DNA from 3 places in the Amycolatopsis sp. EV170708-02-1 genome. Region 3 is predicted to be linked to each of the others. Evidence: predicted binding sites of a transcription regulator. Region 3 holds the regulator's gene; each other region holds the start of a gene.

Region 1 (4,809 bases), 2.4 Mb from region 3:
TGGTGCCCAGTTTCGCCAGCGCCTTGCCGACCGCCTTGCTTTCGGCGACCGAGCCGACGTCCGCCAGGTCGGCGAGCGCCCGGTCGACGTCGACCACCCGTTCCTCCAGCCCGATGGTGGCGGCGATCAGTTCGCACACCGCGCCCGGGTCGTCGAGCTTCAGGAAGTTCTGGCCGAGCAGATCGCTCCAGTGCTCGCCGATCTGCGGGTCGTTGTAGTACGAGGACTGGTTCGGCAGCACGAAGTAGACGTGCCATTTGCGCGCCAGCTCCCGGTACACCGAGGCCGGGTCGATGTCCTCCCGCACGTCGTCCCCGATCACGCGGCGGATGTGGCGGGCCTCCAGCGCGGGCTTGTTCAGTTCGTCGCCGATGATGAACAGATAGCCCTTGCGGCCGCGGTTCTGCCACGCGTCGGTCACCACGTGGCGGGCCATGAAGTACGCGGCCAGTTCGTAGGACTCGCTCTTCTGCCCGCCGCCACCGCCTTCGAGGAAGATCGTGCGCAGCTGCTCGTCCATCCGGTTGTCCGATTCGAACTGCCCGACCTGCAAGGGAACCCGGTCGCTGTCGGCGTCGCCGATGGCGCCGAACAGCACCTGCGGGTCGGCCAGGTAGCCCCGGCGCTTCAGCAGGCCGTGCAGTTTGCCGAGCTTGCCCTGCATGATCCGCGGCACCCGGCGCATCGACCCGGTGACGTCGAACAGCACCGCGATCGGCGTCGAATCGGTGTGGTCGGCCGAATCCCGGCATTCCCGCACGGCGTTCAGCGGGTCCAGCGCGGGCGCGACCTTCCAGTCCTTCGCGGGCTTGGAGCGGAGATCGGCGGTGTAGCCGAAATCGTCCTCACCCTTGGCCGCGCGGAAGGTCTTCGCGGCGGCGTAGGCGTTGTCGTCCCAGTGTCCGTGTCCCATGGTCAGGCTCCTGTCTCGGGGATGGTGAACGGTCGGAAGGTGCGAGGGCCGTACAGGTCGGCGAGCAGTTCGTCGTACTCGTCGAGCAGATCGGCGGCCTCGGGTCGTTGTGCCGGGATCTCCTGGAGACACCACTTGGCGAACTCGCGCTGGCGGGTTTCGCCCGGTGCCAGGAGTTCCAGCATCAAGGTGTGGAGCATGTGGACGTCGGTGGCCGCGGTCATCGGCAGTCCTTTGTGGACTTCCGGCGGGTAGCCGACGGACTTGTCCGCCGCCAGCGGGAGCACGCCGTCCTCGACGGCGAAGGACCAGCCCACGAGGACGATGCCGTGCTGTCCGGGATGGACGAGCACGTTGTCCGCGGTGAGATGGCCGTGGACGACACCCGCCCGATGCGCGCCTGCCACGGCACGCAGGAGGCGACGGTGTATCCAGGCGTAGTCGCGGCCGTCGAGCCCGCCGGGGAAGGCCTTCCCGATGTCGGCGAGGGTGATGAAGCCGTCGACGAGCGGATCGAGAACGCTGAACGCGCGGTCGCCCCTCGCGACCGGCCCCGACGTGTCGAGCAGCCGCGGGTAGTAGGGGCGCAGCCACCGGTGCCGTTCGGTGAAGCCGTCGAGCGCGCGCAACGCCTCCCATTCGGCGTGGATCAGCGGATTGTGCGCCGGATCGCGGACGAGTTTGACCAGATGCGGGCCGGTGGTCCGGTAGGTCGTGGCGACACTGCCCACCGCGTGCGGCGCGAGGAGGGTGTATTCCGACGTCGCCGTGGTGACCGTCTGCCGCCGGGGCCGTTTCCACTCGTCGTGGAGGCGGTTGAGCAGGGCGGCCGCGCGGTGGGCCCGCGCGTCGCCGGGGTTGCGGTCGGGGTGGAGCACGGCCGCCAGTTCGCGGTAGCGGTGGCGGGCGAACAGTGCGGCCGCGTCGGCCGTGTTCTCGACCGCCTTCACGGCTTCTTCCCTGGTGAGCATAGTTTGAGTCTAGACGACTCTTACCTAGGTGGCAAGGGGGTGGGTACAAATCCCGTGCCGCTCCGCCACTTCGCCGAATAGCCTGAAACAGCCGAACGGAAAGGACTTTCTTGTCAGGTGAACCGCGGAAACCCGGGGTCCCCGCCCGGATGCTGCTGGCCGGGATCCCGTTCGTTTTCCTGTTGTGGGTGACCGGGGGCGCCCTCGGCGACCGCGTGCGCGAGCTGAACACCGGAGAGGACGTCACGGTCACCGCCGTCTCCGGATGCGTCGAGGAAGGCCCGCCGATGAGTGGCCGGTTTCCCTATTGCGAGGCGGAGTGGCGGTTCGACGACGGGCGCGCCGCTCGCGGGAGGATCGACGGCGACAGGGTCACGGAGGGCGACAGGATCTTCGCCGGCGACGGATTCGCTTACCCGTCGAGGTCCAACCGGGTGTTGAGCCTGGTGATGGTCGCGCTGTGCGGCCTGGTGCTGCTGGGCATGCTGATCGGGCTCGGCGTCCTGTACCGGATGGACCGGACCCGGCGGCGTCGTGAGCGCTGACGCCGCCGGGCGTTCTCAGTTCCGGGTGGCTTCGATCTGCCGCTCGTCCTCGGTCGAACAGCTCGTCACCGGATCGTTCGGCCCGCTCCCGCAGGTCCATGCGCCGATCACCACGGGGCCGGGACCCTGTGGTGACGCCGCTTCGGCGGGTGTCAGCTTGGCGAAGTAGTCCGTGAGCACCTGTGTCGCTTCGGCGCAGTCGGTCTTCCCGCGTGCCACGACCTTGTTCTTCGCGCCTTGAAGTCCGGCGACTTCGCCGCACGGTGTTCCGGCGAGGGCCTGGTCCGCCGCGGCGGCCGGGGATGACGGCGGCGGCGCGGCCGAGGGCGCGGGATCGGCTCCGCAGCCGCTCAGCAGGACGACGGCGAGCGCGGCGGGAAGCACGGCGAGGCTCTTCATGGGCCCTTCTTCTCGGGGATGGTTCATTCGACGGGGACTACGGCGGCGAACACGTTCTGCTCGCCCTTGCTGCAACTCGTGCCGCCCTGGGCGGCGGGAGCACCGGAGACGCACAGCCAGCCGTCCACGGTCTCGCTGACCGGTTCGTCCGAGCCCGCGGACTGGCGTCCGGCGATCCTCTTGTGGAACGAATCGACGATCCCGGTCGCCTCCGCGCAGGAGACGCCCGGCCCGTTGAGCACCTGCAAGGTCAGCCCGCTCGCCGCGGTGACCGTTCCGCACGAACCCTGTACCGGTTCAGCGGGTTTCGGTTCGGGAGCGGAAGTCGGTGCGGCGGACGGACTCGGCGCGGTTTGCGACGGGATCGGCGGCACCGACACGGGGGAAACACTCGACGGGGGCGCGGGCGGTGCGACCGACGTCGAAGTGACAGGCGGTGGCGGATCTTCGCCCGAACAGGCGGCGAGCGTTCCGGCGGCGGCACAGACCGCGAACAGGCGCCGCCACGTTCCCGTGGTCGTCGAGACGGGCAAGGCGATCCTTTCGTCGGCCGGTCGTGGCCGGCCCATTCTGACCCGGCCGGGCCCGATGTCGTGGCATTGAGCCACGTTCGGTTCGCGGGAGGCTATCGCGCCCCCGCCGCCGCGATAAGCGAGGACCGCACAATCACTGTCCACTGTGGACAATTAATATGCCGTTCACGGCGCGGCAACACCATGCTGTCGTCGCGAACCGATCGGACGAATCCGGCGCCGAGCCGTTAACGCGCGGCCCCGTTCTGCCGAAAAGACAAGTAGCGCTCCGGCGTGTCCCAGTCCCCGTCACCGAAACCGTGAGAGCGATGAAGACCGACGAACAGACCGACCCCGCGTCACCCCAGGCCACCGCACCGGCGAGCACGGAGCTTCCCCCGACGGCCCCGTGCACCGTCGTCTGGTGTGGCGGCCGCCCGTACGTCCTGGAGAACTCGGCGGGCCACCCTCGCTGGATGGGCACCGACCACCGAGGCAGGCCCGTGGCGCTGACCAGCGCGGACCTGCAACGCCGCGGCTGGACGCACACCCGGGCCAGCTGACGCGGGAGGACCTGCCGCCGCTGGATAGGCTGAGCGGGTGAGTACGCCCCCCGAACCGAGCGTGACCAGCGAAGAGCCTTCTCTGCTGCGGCAGGCCCTGAACGTCCCCAACATGCTTTCGATCCTCCGGCTCGCCGGGGTGCCGGTCTTCCTGTGGCTGCTCCTCGGCCCGAAGGAGGACGGCTGGGCGCTCGCGCTGCTCGTGTTCAGCGCGCTCACCGACTGGCTCGACGGCAAACTCGCCCGCTGGCTCAACCAGATGTCGCGGCTCGGCCAGCTGCTCGACCCCGCCGCCGACCGGCTCTACATCCTCGCGACCCTCATCGCCTTCCTGATCCGCGACATCATCCCGTGGTGGCTGGTGGTCCCGCTGGTCGTCCGGGAGGCCGTCCTCGGCGTCTGCGTCCTGCTGCTGCGGCGCCGGGGGTTCGCCCCGCCGGAGGTCACCTACATCGGCAAGGGCGCCACCTTCGTGCTGATGTACGCCTTCCCGTTCCTGCTGCTCACCCAGGGCGGTTCCGACATCGCCGCCATCGCCCGCCCGATCGGCTACGCCTTCACGGCATGGGGTGCGGTCCTGTACGTCTATTCGGGCGTGCTGTACATCGTCCAGACCGTGCGCGCCTTGCGGGAGGCGCCGGGCGCGTGACCCGGCGGGATGCGAAACTGCGCGCGTCGGTTTCGAGTGAGGGCATCAGAAAGGGGAGCGGCGTTGTCCACTCCAGAAGAACTGCGGTACACCGAGGAGCACGAGTGGGTCTCCGTGCGCGACGGCGGGCTCGTGCGCGTGGGCATCACGGAGTACGCCCAGGACCAGCTCGGTGACGTGGTGTTCGTCGAGCTGCCCGAGGTCGGCAAGCAGGTCGGTTCGGGTGACGCGTTCGGCGAGGTCGAGTCGACCAAGAG
Region 2 (4,809 bases), 910 kb from region 3:
CTTGCCCTCTCAAGGATCACGCACCCCGGCTGGGTGGCACGCAATGTACGTTATCAAAACGTGATAGGGAGTTTAAGGCGAGTCAATGTCCGGGTTCGTCCGGATCTCGGAAGCCGAAAGCCCCGGATCCCGCGAAGAGATCCGGGGCTTCGGCCTCGCGCCGTTACGCCGCTTGGGCGACCGGAGCCGTCGCCGGGGCCAGCGCGATGTCCAGCACGTCGCGGACGTTCGCCACGGCGTGGACGTCCAGCTGTGCCAGCACTTCGGCCGGGACGTCGTCCAGATCGGGCTCGTTGCGCTGCGGGATGATCACCGTCTTCATCCCGGCCCGGTGCGCGGCCAGCAGCTTCTGCTTGACCCCGCCGATCGGCAGCACGCGCCCGGTCAGCGACACCTCACCGGTCATCGCGACGTCCGACTTCACGACCCGACCCGAAAGCAAGGACGCGAGGGCGGTCGTCATCGTGATACCGGCGCTCGGCCCGTCCTTGGGCACCGCGCCCGCCGGGACGTGCACGTGGATGCCGCGGTCCTTCAGATCGCCGACCGGGAGTTCCAGCTCCGCGCCGCGCGAACGCAGGTACGACAACGCGATCTGCACCGACTCCTTCATCACGTCACCCAGCTGACCGGTCAGCGACAGCCCGGTGGAGCCGGACTCCGGATCCGCCAGCGACGCCTCGATGTAGAGGACGTCACCGCCGGCACCGGTCACCGCCAGCCCGGTGGCCACGCCCGGGGTCGACGTGCGCTGGGTCGACGCGGGCAGCGAGGACTCCGGCAGGTGCCGTGGGCGGCCGAGGTAGGTCTCCAGCCCGTCGGCGTCGATCGTCAGCGGCAGCGCGACCTCGTCCAGCGCGACCTTGGTCGCCACCTTCCGCAGAACCTTCGCGATGGTCCGGTTCGCGTTGCGCACCCCGGCTTCCCGCGTGTACTCGGCGGCGATGCGGCTGAACGCGCCGTCGGTCAGCGTGACGTCGTCCTTGCCGAGACCGGCGCGCTCCAGCTCGCGGGGGAGCAGGTGGTCGCGGGCGATGGTGACCTTCTCGTGCTCGGTGTAGCCGTCGAGGGTGACCAGCTCCATCCGGTCCAGCAGCGGGCCGGGGATGGTTTCGAGCGCGTTCGCCGTCGCGAGGAACACGACGTCGGACAGGTCGAGCTCGACCTCGAGGTAGTGGTCGCGGAAGGTGTGGTTCTGCTCCGGGTCCAGCACCTCCAGCAGTGCGGCCGTCGGGTCGCCGCGGTAGTCGGCGCCGACCTTGTCGATCTCGTCGAGCAGCACGACCGGATTCATCGAGCCCGCTTCCTTGATGGCGCGGACGATCCGGCCGGGCAGCGCGCCGACGTAGGTGCGGCGGTGACCGCGGATCTCCGCCTCGTCGCGGATGCCACCGAGCGCGACGCGGACGAACTTGCGGCCCATCGCCTTCGCCACGGACTCGCCGAGCGACGTCTTGCCGACCCCGGGAGGGCCGGCGAGCGCCAGCACCGCGCCCGAACGGCGCCCGCCGACGGGGCCGAGGCCCGACTCCGCGCGACGTTTGCGCACGGCCAGGTACTCGATGATGCGTTCCTTCACGTCGTCGAGACCGGCGTGGTCGGCGTCGAGGATGTCGCGCGCGGCGGCGATGTCGTGGACGTCGGTGGTGCGCTCGTTCCACGGCAGTTCGAGGACCGTGTCCAGCCACGTGCGGATCCAGCCGCCCTCGGGGGACTGGTCGGAGGTGCGCTCCAGTTTGTCCACTTCGGACAGTGCGGCCTTCTTGACCGCGTCCGGCAGCTCGGCGGCCTCGACGCGGGCGCGGTAGTCGTCGTCGTTGGCCGTGCCGTCGAGTTCGCCCAGCTCCTTGCGGATCGCTTCGAGCTGGCGGCGCAGCAGGAACTCCTTCTGCTGCTTCTCCATGCCCTCCTGGACGTCCTTGCGGATGGTGTCGGTGACCTCGAGTTCGGCCAGCTGCTCGCGGCTCCATTCGAGGGCCTTTTCGAGCCGTGCCGAAACGTCGAGCGCGGTGAGCAGTTCGAGCTTCTGCTCGGTGTTCAGGTACGACGAGTTGCCCGCGAGGTCGGCGAGCGCGGACGGGTCCTTGACCTCCTGGACCGCGTCGATCATCTGCCAGCCGCCACGCTGCTGGAGGATCGCGAGGACGACGCTCTTGTACTCGGACGCGAGCTTCGCGGAGTTGTCGTCGGTGGTCTCGGTCGCGACCTCGGCGTGGACCCAGCGGGCGGCGCCGGGGCCGTCGGCGATGCGGCCGACGACGGCGCGGCGGGTGCCGCGCAACAGCACCGCGGTCTTGCCGCCGGGCACCCGCCCGATGCGCTCGACGGTCGCGATGGTGCCGAGCTCGGCGTACTCGCCGTGGACGCGGGGGACGATCAGCACCTCGGCCTTGGTGGCGGCGCTGGACCGGATCCCCGGGAAGGAAGCCTGGGCAGGCGTGTTGGCCTGGGCGGACTCCACCGCGGCGCGCGTCTCCGTGTCGGCGAGGTCGAGCGGGACGATCATGCCCGGCAGCACGACGTCGTCATCGAGCGGGAGGACGGGCAGGAGGCGGTTGTCGGTCATCTGTGCACTCCTCGGTTAGTTGAGTCTGTCTAGCTCAACTCTCCGATCGACCCGTTTGTTTCCTCCGCGCGTTCGCCGTCAGCGATCACCTACTCATCCGACCTCTGCGCGGTGCGCGTCGCCTTTAGCCCGCTAAACGCGACGCGCACCGGCGAGAGGTCGGAGGTCAGGGGTGGACCGAGACGCCGCACCAGGCGAACGGCCGGGCGCCTTCTTCGTCCCGCCGCAGCTCCCGCACGGGCCGCCAGTCCGGAAGGTGGACGACGCCGGGCTCCAGCAGCGGCCAGTCACCGAAGAGCGGCTCGATCTCTTCGCGGTCCCGCATCCACACCGGATTGCTCGTCTTCCGGTACTGCTCGACCATCCAGTGCAGCCCGTCGGCGTCCTTGCCGGTCTGGCCGCCGAAGCTCATATGCGACAGCCCCAGCCAGCTGCCCGGCGCGAGCGCGTTCCGGTACGTCGCGACCAGTGCGGGCGGATCGTCGTGCGGCCCGGCGAAATGCAGGACGGCCATCATCATCAGGCACACCGGCTGGTCGAAATCGATCAGCCGCAGCGTCTCCGGATGCCGCAGGACGTCCTTCGGTCGCCGCATGTCCGCCTGGACGATCCCCGCCCAGTCGGTCGCCTCGTGGCGTTCGAGGATCAGCTCCGCGTGCGCCACCGCCACCGGCTCGTAGTCGACGTACACGACCTTCGCCGTATCGCCGGGCTCCAGTTCCTCTTGCACGATCTCGTGCACGTTCCCGGCTGTCGGGACACCGGAGCCCAGATCGATGAACTGCCGGATGCCGGCGTCCAGCGCCGCGCGCACGACGCGGTTCATGAACTCGCGGTTGTGCCGCGCGCCCGGTTTGACCCAGCGCCACTGCTTTTCCAGTGCCCGGGCGAACTCTCGATCGACCGCCCAGTTGTGTGTCCCGCCGAGGAACCAGTCGTAGATCCTCGCCGCGGACGGCTTCTCGGTGTCGACCCCGGTCGGCGCCACCGGGGCCGCGTCATCGTCCCTCGTCACGAAACGAGCCTATCCGGATCACGGGACGGCCGGTCGCCGCCGCCAGTACGTCCAGAGCGGCCGGTAGCCCTGCGCGTACCAGAACGGTGTCGAGCGCGGATTGGCCAGCGCGTGGTGCAGCAGCACGGCGTCGGTGCCGCATTCGTCGAAGACCTGGTGCGCGTGCGCGGCGAGCGCGGTCCCCACCCCGCTCGAACGAGCCTGTTCCGCCACCGCCAGCGACGACAGGTAGCCGACCTTCTCGGCCGCGACCCGGCCGCGGATCCACGCCGTGTCGCCGGGGAACTGCACCCGCACCATGCCCAGCGGACGGCCGTACAGCTCGGCGATCCACAACGTCGGATTTTCCCGGCCCAGCTCTTTCGACAGGTCCGCCGTGATCGTTTCCTCCGCGCCCTCGCGCAAAGTGACAGAACCGAACTGCGCGTCATAACGCTGCAATTCCAGTTCCAGTCCGACGGCGGTTTCGAGATCATCCACTTCGGCGGGCCGGATGTGCACGCCGGGAGTGGCGGGCGGTCCGGTCACGGCGAGCCGGTCGGCCGGGCGGACCGCGATCACCAGCACCGGCGCGAAGCCGCGACGCAGTAATTCGGCCGAGCCGGGGGAGTCCCGGCTGGGCCGCACCACGGTCGCCGCCGTCTCGACATCCCCAGGTGGGGCCACGGTCTTCAGATGTTCATCCCATCGGGTGAGTAATGCGTCGAGGGCCGCTTCCGGGCTGGGGCCGGTGAGGCGGGCTTCGAGGCGATGCTCGACGAGGGCCCGCCACGGAGAGTCAACAGAATCGGGGCCCGCTTCGGTCCGTACCGACAATCCGGCGGCGGCCGAGTCGCCCGCTGTCGCGGAGAGTGACACGGAGCCCTCGGCAGGCTCCAGTGCAGGCATTTCGGGGAGCAGGGCGTCCACGGTGGCGAGCCGCTCGGCATGCCCGGCGGCGATGGCGTGGCTATTCATAGGGCTATTCAAGCCCCTACTCACCGGTCCGCCGGGAACTTCACGAGATTGGCCGGAGCGTGGCGCCAGGTGACTTCCGGTAGTCGGAAGGAACGCGAATAACGCTCCCATTTCACCCCTTGGTCCACGCAGGTCAGCGCGACGCGCCCATTGTTAACCCTGGGGTGATCTCATACTGTCTCGAATGGGACTTGGGTACGCCCTCCGGGGTACTGTATTGCCCTCGTCCCCGAGGTCGCGGTAGGACAAGACCGGTTGGGCAGCCGGGAAG
Region 3 (4,809 bases):
CGCCGGTGAAGGCGCCGCCGGTGCGGCGGGCGCGGGCACCGGTTCGCAGGCCAAGGCGGACGACGTCGTCGACGCCGAGATCGTCGAAGAGGACGAGAAGGACAAGAAGTGACGGGACGCTACGACGAAACCGAGGGCCGGGGCCCGGAGGAACCGGTGGTCGTGCGGGACCGTAGGCGGATCGACCCGCTGACCGGCGAGATCCGCCCGGCCGCCCCGGCCGCCGAACCCCAGGACGGCCCTAAGCACGCCGCCCCGGCCGAAGAGGCCACCGAGCCGGAGCCCGCGGCACACGCGGGCCCCGGCCTCGGGGAGTCCCTTGTGGACGATTCGGTGTCGGTGGCCACCGGCCTGGAGAAGGAGCTGGCGGAACGCACCGCCGACCTCCAGCGCCTCCAGGCGGAGTACGCCAACTACCGCAAGCGGGTCGATCGCGACCGCGAGCAGGTCGTCGTCGGCGCGAAGGCGTCGGTCGTCGGAGACCTGCTCCCGCTGCTCGACGACCTCGAGCGCGCGGAGCAGCACGGCGATCTGACCGGTGCCTTCAAGGCGGTCGGCGAGAAGCTGGTCGGCAGCCTGCAGCGGTCGGGCCTCGAACCGTTCGGCACCGAGGGCGAGCCCTTCGACCCGAGCGTGCACGAGGCGGTGCAGCACAGCACGTCGCCGGACGTCACCGGGCCGACGGTCACCATGGTCATGCGCCGCGGTTACCGCTTCGGCGAGCGTGTGCTGCGCCCGGCGATGGTCGGGGTCACCGACCACGAGCCGGGCGGCGACGCCCCGGTGGACCCGCCGGTGGGCGGCGAGCTGCCGCTCGAGGGCGAACTTTTCGATGAGAACAACCGCTGATCGGCGATACGGCGTGAAAGGAGGAGACGTTCGGTGAGTGCACGGGAATGGATCGGTAAGGACTTCTACCGTGAACTGGGCGTCTCCTCCGACGCCACCGCGGACGAGATCAAGAAGGCGTACCGCAAGCTCGCCAAGGAGAACCACCCCGACGCCAACGCGGGCAACGCGGAGGCCGAGAAGAAGTTCAAGGCGGTCTCCGAGGCGTACGGCGTGCTGTCCGACACGTCCAAGCGCAAGGAGTACGACGAGGCTCGCCGCCTCTTCGGCTCCGGCGGTCCCGGTGGCTTCGGCTTCCCGGGCGGTGGTGGCGGCGGCGGTTTCGACGTCGGCGACATCTTCGGCCAGGCGGGTCAGCAGCAGGGCGGCTTCGGCGGTCTCGGCGACATCCTCGGCGGGCTGTTCGGCCGCCGCGGCGCCGCGGCCGGTGCCACGGCGAACCGGCCGCAACGCGGCGCGGACGTGGAGACCGACGTCCGGATCGATTTCGCCGAGGCGGTCAAGGGCGCGACCCTGCCGCTGCGGCTGTCGAGCCCGGCGACCTGTTCCACCTGCGGTGGCAACGGCGCGAAACCGGGGACTTCCCGAGGACGTGCGCGACCTGCCAGGGCAGCGGGCTGGTCAGCCGCAGCCAGGGCGCGTTCGCGTTCTCCGAGCCGTGCCGTGACTGCCGCGGCCGCGGGAAGATCATCGACGACCCGTGCCCGGAATGCGCGGGCGAGGGCGTCAGCACCCGCACCCGCACCCTGACCGTGCGGATCCCGCCGGGCGTCGCCGACGACCAGCGAATCCGGCTGGCGGGCCAGGGCGAACCGGGCCGTGGCGGGGCGCAGCCGGGCGATCTGTACGTCCGGGTGCACGTCGCTCCGCACACGTTGTTCGGGCGCAAGGACCTCGACCTGACGATCACCGTGCCGGTGTCCTTCGCGGAGCTGGCCCTCGGCGGCACGATCACCGTGCCGACGCTCGAGGGCAAGGTCTCGCTGAAGGTGCCGCAAGGTACGGCGAGCGGTCGCGTGCTTCGCGTGCGCGGCAAGGGAATCGCGAAGCGTGACGGCTCGCAGGGCGATCTGCTGGTCACCTTGCAGGCGGCCATTCCGGCCAAACTGGACGACAAGGCCCGTGAAGCGCTGGAGGCCTACGCGGAGGCCATGGCCGGCCACGACCCGCGACCGGAGATCACCGAACTTCTCGAAGGCAGGTGAGCACGATGTTCGGCGGGTTGCCGCACGGTGCGGACGAGGACACGCCGGTGTTCGTCATTTCGGTGGCGGCGCAGCTGTCCGGCCTGCACGCGCAGACCCTGCGGTCCTACGACCGCCAGGGTCTCGTGTCGCCGGGCCGGACCTCCGGCGGTGGACGGCGTTACTCGATGCGGGACATCGCGTTGCTGCGCGAAGTGCAGCGACTGTCCCAAGAGGACGGTGTCAACCTCGCAGGCATCAAGCGGATCATCGAGCTGGAGAACCAGGTCGACGCGCTCCGCGCGCGCATCGCCGAGCTGACCGAAGAGCTCACGGCGGCGTACCTCACCGCCGAACAGACGGCCGCGGCCGTGCACGCCTCGTACCGCAAGGATCTCGTTCCCCTGCGGCAGCAGACGGCACTCGTGGTCTGGAAGCCCAAAAAACGCACCTAGTCTCGCGTGCTCGAACGCGTCACTCGCGTGCTTGAAGACGTCACAAGCGTGCTTGAGGCCGTAACTCACGAGTTACGGCCTCAAGCACGTGAGTTACGCCTTCAAGCACGCGAAGTACGGCTTCGGTGCGTCACTGGCCGGGCACCAGGGTCCGGATCTGCTGGACCTCGCCGGTGCGCGAGTCCTGGATCCGCTGCGCCAGCGCCTTCGACTCGGGGTTCTTCCCGTCCTTCAGCTCGGTCCTCGCCAGCGCGACCCCGTTGTGCTGGTGCGCGACGAAGATGTCCGCGAAGTCGAGGCTGAACTCCGCACCATCCTTTTTGGACAGTGCTTCGAGCAGTCCCTTGTCGGTGAGCCCGTCGCCGCCGTGATGGTGGTGCGCGTGCGGATCGGCCGAACCCGTCTCGGGTTTGCCCCAGGCCTTGAGCCAGTTCCGCATGTCGGTGGTCTCGGTCTGCTGCGTCGCCTCGATCGCGGCCGCGAGATCCTTGAGCTCCTGTTTCTGCGCCTGCTTGGTCTTGACCAGCTTGACGATCTCCACGCCCTGATTGTTGTGGGCGATCATCATCTGCAGGAACATCACGTCGGCGTCGTTGTACTCCGCGGACGCCCCGGCCGACTGGGGGACGGGGGAGAGCGGGGCGCCCGCGGTACCTGGTGAGCCGTCGCCGGCCCCGCAGCCCGCGAGGGCCACGAGACCGGCGACGAGAACGAGGGCCAGCTTCACTGCCGGGTCCACAGCGCGGGGGTGTTCGGCGGTTCCCAGCCCTGGATCGCCGTATGCGCCATCTGGCACCGGTAGGTGACGCCGCCGTAGGTCACCGTGCTGCCGACCGTGTACGCCGTCCCGGCCGCCCAGGTGCCGCCGGTGGGCGGGTTGGCGGTGCTGGTCGGCGGGTTCGAGGTCGTGGGCGGGTTGCTGGTGGTCGGCGGGTTGCTCGTGGTGGGCGGGTTGCCACCGCCGATCTGCAGGTCGATGCAGCTGTAGAAGGCCATCGGCGTATCCGCGATGTTCCACACGGCGAGCACCTTCTGGCGACCGCTGAAGCCGTTGAGGCTCACCGTGTGCGACGTCGGGTCCTTCGGCGCGGAGTTGTTCCCGCTGATGTCGGCGATCTTGGTGCCGCCGATGTAGTACTCGTAGTTCGTGGTGCGGTGGTAGGCGGTGAACTTCCAGTTGAAGGTCACGCTGTTGCCGACCGACGCGGCGGGCCACGGCTTCGACTCGTCGTTGAGCTCGGCGAACTGGGGAAGCCCGCCGTTGCAGCTGCGGAGGCCCTTGGGGCCTTCGACGCTCTGGGGTTCGTAGACGATGCTGCCGCAGCCGGACACCTTGCCTTGGGCGCAGTTCGCCTGGCGGCTGGGCGGGGACAGCACGTAGCCGTGGGCGCTGGCCACCTGCGGGACTGCCACGATGGCGATCGGGGCGAGGATCGCACCGGCGGCGGCTGCCACGAGCTTGCGTTTGACGGTCATGCCGGCTCCTGGGGGATGGAACGACGGTGTTCCCGTGAAGGGGAGCAATGTGGTCTAGACCATAAATCCGCCGGTGACCGCGGTCAATGATTCACTGACCTACTGCTGCGTCGAGCCCAGGTGGAACAGCCGATCGGCCTAATACGAACGAAGCATCGGCTCAGTCCAGGGTGAAGGGGTCGTACTTGATCCGCGCCAGATCCGTGCCCGCGGCGAGCAGTTTCGCGATCGTCGCCCTGATCATCGACGGCGACCCGGCGACGTACACGTCGCGCTCCTGCCAAGCACCGCGCTGCGTGACCGCCGTGGCCAGCGTGCCGCGGTCGCCGCCGGCGATGGTGCCTTCCTCGGTCACCGGGGTCACCGTCAGCCAAGGGCAGGTGACGGTCAGCCCGCGGAGCTCGTCGAGGGCGTAGAGGTCCTCGGGGCGACGGCCGCCGAAGAACAGGTGGACCGGCGGATTGTTCTTCCAGCGCGACATGTCGTCGAGCAGGGCGAGCAGCGGCGCGACGCCGGTGCCGCCGCCGATCATCAGCAGCGGACGGCTTTCCGTGTGGTGCACCGAAAGCGCGCCCAGCGACGGGCCGAGGCGCCAGACGTCGCCGCGCCGGGTGTGGTGGACGATCGCGCGCGAGACCCACCCTCCGCGCACGGCGTGCACATGGAACTCCATCGTCCCGTCGTCGTGCGGCGCGGTGGCGGGCGAGAAGTACCGCCACATCCGCGGCCGCTGCGGCACTTCGACGCTGACGTAACCGCCGGCCCGGTACGGGAGCGGCTGATCGGTGCGCACCTTGATCACGGCGACGTCGCGGGTGGCGAGCCGGTGCTCGACGACGGTCGCC

Evidence for each region. Region 3 encodes HspR, which represses chaperone genes until heat shock. Its sites were predicted from a motif close to ANNTTGAGTNNNNNNNACTCAANNT; they were not measured.
Region 1: the regulator HspR is predicted to act here: its motif matches at 1,885-1,909, upstream of MJQ72_RS09710 (adenylate cyclase).
Region 2: the regulator HspR is predicted to act here: its motif matches at 2,583-2,607, upstream of lon (endopeptidase La).

The regions. Positions count from the first base shown of each region.
Region 1 is NZ_CP092497.1:2,097,203-2,102,011, reverse strand. It holds gene MJQ72_RS09715 (hypothetical protein) at 1-913, opposite strand, end outside; gene MJQ72_RS09710 (adenylate cyclase) at 916-1,884, opposite strand; gene MJQ72_RS09705 (hypothetical protein) at 1,995-2,429, shown strand; gene MJQ72_RS09700 (hypothetical protein) at 2,445-2,828, opposite strand; gene MJQ72_RS09695 (hypothetical protein) at 2,847-3,431, shown strand; gene MJQ72_RS09690 (hypothetical protein) at 3,670-3,903, shown strand; gene MJQ72_RS09685 (CDP-alcohol phosphatidyltransferase family protein) at 3,941-4,552, shown strand; gene gcvH (glycine cleavage system protein GcvH) at 4,616-4,809, shown strand, end outside.
Region 2 is NZ_CP092497.1:8,437,653-8,442,461, reverse strand. It holds gene lon (endopeptidase La) at 164-2,566, opposite strand; gene MJQ72_RS38465 (SAM-dependent methyltransferase) at 2,733-3,581, opposite strand; gene MJQ72_RS38460 (GNAT family N-acetyltransferase) at 3,600-4,538, opposite strand.
Region 3 is NZ_CP092497.1:9,344,851-9,349,659, forward strand. It holds gene dnaK (molecular chaperone DnaK) at 1-112, shown strand, start outside; gene grpE (nucleotide exchange factor GrpE) at 109-849, shown strand; partial or broken gene dnaJ (molecular chaperone DnaJ) at 883-2,054, shown strand; gene MJQ72_RS42985 (heat shock protein transcriptional repressor HspR) at 2,060-2,488, shown strand; gene MJQ72_RS42990 (DUF305 domain-containing protein) at 2,619-3,215, opposite strand; gene MJQ72_RS42995 (lytic polysaccharide monooxygenase) at 3,212-3,964, opposite strand; gene MJQ72_RS43000 (globin domain-containing protein) at 4,125-4,809, opposite strand, start outside.